DNA from 3 places in the Rossellomorea sp. NS-SX7 genome. Region 2 is predicted to be linked to each of the others. Evidence: riboswitches for the same ligand, from Rfam matches in the RefSeq annotation. Region 2 holds a riboswitch; each other region holds the start of a gene.
The links. A riboswitch is a leader RNA that binds a small molecule or an ion and turns the genes downstream of it on or off. The one in region 2 is predicted to bind cyclic di-GMP.

Region 1 (2,264 bases), 460 kb from region 2:
GATATTAGGGATTCTATTCTTGCTATGATATAATTTTTTTAACTAAGCTCTTTCGTATACAGTACTTTTTTCAATCTTAAAATAATCAGTAATCACCAGTTTTGAGCTGTATTCGAAAAGAGCACGTGCACACACTTCATTCAGAGTTCTGCACAACGTACGAGAATCTACACCCCTTTTGAAAATAGACTTTCCATTAAAAACCTATTTATAGGAGATGTTCGTTCATGAAAACCTTTAAAGTGATATCACTTCAGGTAGTGGATAATGATGAACTACAGGATTTTGAAATTGAGGACGGTTTAATCATCAATAAAGAGGATGAAAAGGGTACTTGGCTTGTGGAAACGTATATGTCACAAGACCACATTGAATTTTTCCAAAAGGTCCAGCAGCGAGAGGATGACTTGGAAATACAGGTCGTCATTTCCCATAAAGCCAATGATCCCGCCGCATTCATGACGTCCATACGCTGCATTAAGAAAATGAACGGACGGATGAGTATCTTATTTGAAGGAAAATTAAAGAAACAGCGCAATGAGTACGCCGAGTTATTATTGGACGACTTGCTTCAAAAAGGGTATTCAGGAGATGAACTGGTGAAAGAATTTCGTGAAAAGATGGTGTCTAAGCCGCGTATTCCAGCTACGTCAAAACCGAGCGTCTGATTTTACGAAAATGTGTAAACTTATTGTAGAGCAGATGTTAACGGTTTGTTATAATAGGCTTATCGATACGATTCAATAGGCAGGTGTCCAAGATGATCGGGGAAAGAGTAAAGAAATATAGACAGGAAAGACGAATGTCTATGACAGAACTGGCTGAAAAAGCTGGGGTTGCTAAATCATATCTGAGCTCTATTGAGCGCAACATTCAACAAAACCCATCTATTCAGTTTTTGGAAAAAGTCTCTGCCGCTTTGGGAATCTCGATGGATGCATTATTACACGATGAACCCGAAAATACAGCAGTCGATCGCGAATGGATCAAAATTGCAGAGGAAGCGATGGATTCCGGTATTACGAAGGAACAATTCCGTGAGTTCATTGAATTTAATAAATGGAAATTGGGCAACAAATAAGTCTTGCAGCTTCTGCAAGACTTTTTACATTAGACGATCTTATACTCATTTGCTTTTTTGCCATGAATTTGAATAAATTTTCTAATATCATTCTTTGAAATTCCTGCCTCCAGTGCCTGTCTCACTAGTTCCACCCATTCTAAATCAAGCTCACGTTCCTTCATTTAGATCCCCTCCCCAAAATACATTCATGTATTTCAGGCAATCCAGCCATCTTAGTCCCCCAATGAGCACTTCGCCTATGTATATACCTGTTAGTATGTACGCATTTTCCTACCTTAGATCTGTGACTTTGCGTCCCTATTTTTCAATAGGTTTGCCTTTATCTGAGTAGTTCATTAGAACTATACCCATTATACTGCTCAATAATCTTTTTTAGTGTTATTTTTTGTCTATTCTGATAATTAATTTTATACTTTATCTTACATATTCAGTTGTTTTTTGACACCAATCTTTAATACTTTTATAAGAACTTGTCTTTCTTTCTCATGCAATAAAAGTATTTGTCGAAGCTTTCGTTTATTTCTTCACTTTGTGTTGCTGATAAGTCTCCAGTTTCCTTTTCAATGGAAGGACTTTGTCATTAATATTTTTTAAAGTTTTGGAATCGTAGAAGGAATGGTTCGTTAAATCATTTCCGCAAGATGGACAAACCCATTTACCTATCTCGCTGCTGCTATACGAACTTCGAGTGCAACGGGAACATACTTTTTTATACATGGTTGTATCCTCCTCTTCTATAAAAATCGCCTCTTGTTCTTTTTAGTGAACATATCATTATTATAAAGCAAATTTTTATTAACAAAAGAATCAAATTAGCTTAATTATTCTTAATAAAGAACATTTTATGTGTTTTTACTCCCGATATCTTCTGTTTTCTCGATATTTCATATTTTCTTTTATCTTTTTTGTTCTATATAATGAATATAATAGTACATAACTGGAGTGATGTGTATGGTGGGGGATCGAATTAGAGAAATCCGCTCCCAAAAGAATCTGACGATTAATGAATTGGCACAGCTTTCCCAAATTTCTAAGTCATATATCAGTTCAATTGAAAGAGGGCTGCAAAAGAACCCCTCTATTAAAGTTCTTCAAAAACTAGCCGAAACCCTCAATGTCCCTCTTGAATCAATTATTTCAATAGATACTGTGGATATACCCCTAGATGAAGATTGGATTG
Region 2 (2,264 bases):
CATTCGGCTTATCCCGGACCGGTTCTTATGCGGCTCATGGGAGCGGCGATATCGTCCTGGCCTTTTCGACTGCACACAGAGTACCGCATCAACCAACTGAAGACAATACGGTGTCTTACTCGTTCATTAAAGAAGATGGTGAGATCATTTCTGCACTTTTTGAAATGGCTGTAGATAGTGTCGAGGAAGCGATATGGAATGCCCTGGCGGGAGCGGAAACAACGACAGGAAGGAATGAGCGGCAAGTGGAAGCCATTCCGTTGGAGCTGCTGATCGGTTTGAAGAAGTAAAGAATATGGAAAGAAGCCCGCTGTAATAAAAGGTTTTTTCCTGTGGGGAAAGAGGAAATATAAAAAGAAGGAATGACAATAAGGGATGTGAAATGATGAACTACACACCTTTGCCTCTTTCTTTTTACGAACAGCCGACTTTAGAACTTTCTCAAGCACTGTTAGGCTGTGTATTAGTAAAGGAAACGGAGGAAGGAATTGCTTCAGGCTATATAGTGGAAACGGAAGCTTATCTGGGTCCTGAAGACAGGGCAGCCCACAGCTTTGGCAATCGCCGGACAAAGCGGACAGAGATCATGTTCCATGAAGCAGGCCGGGTTTATACATATTTGATGCATACCCATTGCCTGGTTAATGTCGTATCGGCTGAAGTCGGGGTGCCGAATGCCATTTTAATCAGGGCGGTCGAACCTTTGGAGGGTCTCGACTTAATGATGGAAAGAAGAAAAGGCCAGCCGATGAAAAACTGGACAAGCGGACCCGGTAAATTGACGAAAGCTTTAGGGATTACCATGGAGGACTATGGAAGGTTTTACACCGGGCCTCCGATCATGATTGCAGAAGGTTATACCCCTGCCGAAATTGCTTCCGGAAAAAGAATCGGGATCGACAATACCGGAGAAGCAAGGGATTATCCATGGCGCTACTGGGTGAAGGGTAACCCTTATGTTTCCAGATAGTGCATCAGATTCTAAATTTTCAAACAAATAAAGAAAAACTACACCCAATGTACTAGTTTTATGGTATATTTTACTTATTAAGATTATTTTCTACATAAAATGATAATATTCGCATTGGGAGCTGTGAACCTGAATGATAGATGGGCGCTTACATTCTGGGGAGCTAGTAGCGCAACCGACCACATACGAACGTATTCATACGTTCTTTCATGTGGTCTTTTTTATTTGAAAACGGGGAATTCTGTTCCAAAAACTTACGATAAAGAAAGTATAGGGGTTTTATGAATATATTTACGATTTTTCAAGATGACTTTATTTATCATGATTATCAGCCTTTATATACAATTGATCGCAGTCAATCGCTTTTTGGATACGAGGCGCTGCTGAGGAATAAACTTCAGGAGAATCCCGAGACGCTTTTCCAGACAGCTATGAGGGCTAACATTTTATATAAGCTTGATACCTTATCTATATCAAAAGCCATTGAGGGCTTCCTGCATAATCGGAATCAGAATGGACGGCTGTTCGTTAATGTTTATGTGACCACGATCTTACATCCAAGCTTTCATAAATATTTCGACTATCTCATGGGGACCTACCCTGAACTGCAGGGTCGCCTTGTATTCGAGCTGAATGAATCAACGTCAGATGAGCTCTGGCAGAACCCGTTATTGCTGAAGGCTCTGAAGAATCTGAAACAATACAATGTGTTATACGCCATTGACGATTTCGGACAAGGGACGGCTTCGATAAAAAAGTCCATCGAATTTGAACCGGATATCATCAAACTTGATCGTTATTTTGCAAAAAATTTGGCTGAGAGTGAAAGGAAGCAGCGGTTCATCTCTTTTTTTAGTCAGTTTTATGGAAGTGACACAATCATCATATTAGAAGGAATTGAACAAGAAGAAGATATGCAAGTGGCCAAGGAACTTGGCATCACGATCGGACAAGGCTATTTTCTTGGCCGACCGAGCCAGCTGCTCGCATAATTCATTTGAACGAATGAAGATCAGGGCGTTTACCTGATCTTTTTTTAATATATCAAAAATAGTTGAAACAAAATTGTTTAAATTGAAATAAAATTGAAAAAATTTACATTATCCATTAAACTGAAGGAAAAAGAAAAAGGGGATTACGATGAAATTTCTGAGGTTTCCGTTTAAATTCGTATTCTATTATTTTCTCGGCTTCATCGGTATCATAGCGATCAGCGTTGCTCCTCAAGCGATGAGGGAAAGGGGACTGTACAACTTTATCGGGTACTCCGAAGAAGTTGTGAAGTTTTTCTTTG
Region 3 (2,264 bases), 770 kb from region 2:
TGTTGAGTTTACCTGGTACAGAGTGTTCTCAATTATAACGGTGCCAGGCACAATCAAATTCAACCTTTTACCATCCGGCTCATCCCTTACGCACAACGATAAAATATACAGCAGGATGCAGATGACCGACTTCCGTATTGAATCCTGCGGTTTCCAACTGCTGGGCCAATTCTTCTGAAGGAATCCGTTCCTCGAGAGGTGGTCCCATCTCAGACTCTACTGCTTCCCAATCCAGGATCAACCAGATGCCATTGTCCTTCAGCATGTCACTTAAGTCTTGGAATACTTTGGTCAGATTCGGCACTTCATGCAGGACGAATGCAGATACAATCTTGTCGAGGGTGCTCTTGTTAAAACTCAGGTATTCCAGAGAAGCCTTTTCATATTCAATATTGTTTACATTCGCTTCCTTGGCACGATGCTGAAGATATTCGAGCATCTCTTGCTGCAGGTCTACGGCATGTACTTTGGTATCAACTGATTTTGCTATTGGCAGTGTCAGGTAGCCGTTTCCGCACCCGAGGTCGGCGACGGTGTCATCTTTCCCCAGTTGAAGAAGTTCGAGTACGTTGTTTACCGGTACCATTTCCTGCCGCTTTGGGTCGAGCAGTTTTGATGCTTTGTGGTGTTCAAAAAGGTGTCCGTGTCCTTGCATGGTTGGTCCCTCCGTTTTGTTGGTTTGGTTTTTAGGTAACGACGGCTGTTTATGCAGGCTTTTGACGAATGATTGTTTTATTCTATTCTCTTCACTATTACTGATATATAGACGCGTAAGAATCATTATCCCTAGTTGGATACCCTCTTATGTATGTAAGTATGATGCTTTTCTCGGCACCAATCAAGTAGAAGAACTTTTTTTATTCTGCTTTGAGTTTAGTATTTTTGAACTATTACTTTATCTTCACTAACAATTAACAGTATAGGAACTGTAGTCGATAATAAGGATAAGGTGGATTTCTTTTTGACAGGGTTCTGTTGAAAAAGGCAAACTTTCTGAAAAGGAAGGACGCAAAGCTTCGGGCCTAAGGCGGATTTTATTATTCCGCTAGGGTGGCCGGGCCGCCAACAAAAGATAAAAGGGGAAATCATGATGACTTTTGAAGAACTGCAAACGATTAAACGTCATATAAGTAAGTTAAATGCACTGATTGAATTACGGAACGATGATCAAAAGCATGCAGGAGAGTACATTCAGCTCATACGCTCTTTTTTGCGCATTCAGCCTAGAGAAGCATACTTGCCAATGATGGAAGTGATGACGGTGATCAAGTATCAAAAGCCGGCTATCTTTCAATTTTTGAAACATCACGGTCAAAGAGACCACCATTTTGAGCTTCTCACAAACATTACAATGGATATACGTACAGCTGAAAAAAATCTAGAACAATGGCTGTCAAAGTCTGCATAATTGAGGATGGACTTTTACGAAAGAGGATTAATAAAAATAACAAAAAACCGGCGGTCAAAGAAGTTGACATCCGGTTTTTATTATATAATCGCTCTTTCATCTGTACTGACATTTCTTGAACCCTTTAGCGCTTCTAAAATGAGCATCAAGTAAAGTCCTGTGTTTCCGCCTCTGCGATCGATCAGCTCTATGTCGTCTACGATTCTCTTAACCTCTTCACAGCCAAGTCTGCTCATTACCATGTCGCTGATTTCTTCCGCTGTATAGGAGCTGTACTTCTTTAAAGAGGAACGATTTCTCCTGCAAAAGCTTCTCAATTGTCTACTTACATCAGAAATATTTACTTGTTCCATCTTCATTTCTCCTTTCTTTATTCAAAACCATCTTGGTTCCCTGCAGTGACGGTGGACTCATTATCTAAATAAAAGAGCCCGCCAAAAAGAATGGCGGGCTCTAAATAAAGCTGACGATTGTCGACAGCGTTCATTTATCTTCCAATCCTTTTCGGTAACCCGGCGGTCATAGTTTTAAAAAAACGTTAGATCCGTGGCTTTGCGTCCTAATCTTTCGAATTAGTTTGCCGTTATCGAAGGTTGCTTCGTAGTTCAAATGACACATTCAATACATCCACAATAATACTATAGTACCAATATGAAACACAAAATAAAAGAGTTTTTTGTGCGAAAATTTTCTTTTTTCGACATTTTACTTCATTATACATTATATCGTATTATTTGTAAGGTTCAGGAAGTATTCTTTTATGAATATTAAGGGTTGAAAAATCTACAGAGATTTGTTTACTTTATACACTTTTATCCAAAAAAATCCTGCCATAAACTTATGGCAGGATTTTGAT

Region 1: another riboswitch for cyclic di-GMP. It lies ahead of ACUXV2_RS18540 (anti-repressor SinI family protein); the one in region 2 lies ahead of ACUXV2_RS20950 (EAL domain-containing protein).
Region 3: another riboswitch for cyclic di-GMP. It lies ahead of ACUXV2_RS17125 (hypothetical protein); the one in region 2 lies ahead of ACUXV2_RS20950 (EAL domain-containing protein).

Annotation. Positions count from the first base shown of each region.
Region 1 covers NZ_CM128249.1:3,753,204-3,755,467, forward strand. Annotated here, with positions in the region: gene ACUXV2_RS18530 (YwpF-like family protein) at 228-668, shown strand; gene ACUXV2_RS18535 (helix-turn-helix domain-containing protein) at 761-1,081, shown strand; gene ACUXV2_RS18540 (anti-repressor SinI family protein) at 1,111-1,245, opposite strand; cyclic di-GMP riboswitch class I at 1,279-1,412, opposite strand; gene ACUXV2_RS18545 (helix-turn-helix domain-containing protein) at 2,036-2,264, shown strand, end outside.
Region 2 covers NZ_CM128249.1:4,209,815-4,212,078, forward strand. Annotated here, with positions in the region: gene ACUXV2_RS20940 (DmpA family aminopeptidase) at 1-290, shown strand, start outside; gene ACUXV2_RS20945 (DNA-3-methyladenine glycosylase) at 383-970, shown strand; cyclic di-GMP riboswitch class II at 1,079-1,160, shown strand; gene ACUXV2_RS20950 (EAL domain-containing protein) at 1,252-1,962, shown strand; gene ACUXV2_RS20955 (ABC transporter permease subunit) at 2,111-2,264, shown strand, end outside.
Region 3 covers NZ_CM128249.1:3,437,073-3,439,336, forward strand. Annotated here, with positions in the region: gene ACUXV2_RS17120 (class I SAM-dependent methyltransferase) at 80-655, opposite strand; cyclic di-GMP riboswitch class I at 974-1,067, shown strand; gene ACUXV2_RS17125 (hypothetical protein) at 1,091-1,408, shown strand; gene ACUXV2_RS17130 (hypothetical protein) at 1,489-1,761, opposite strand; cyclic di-GMP riboswitch class I at 1,912-2,000, opposite strand.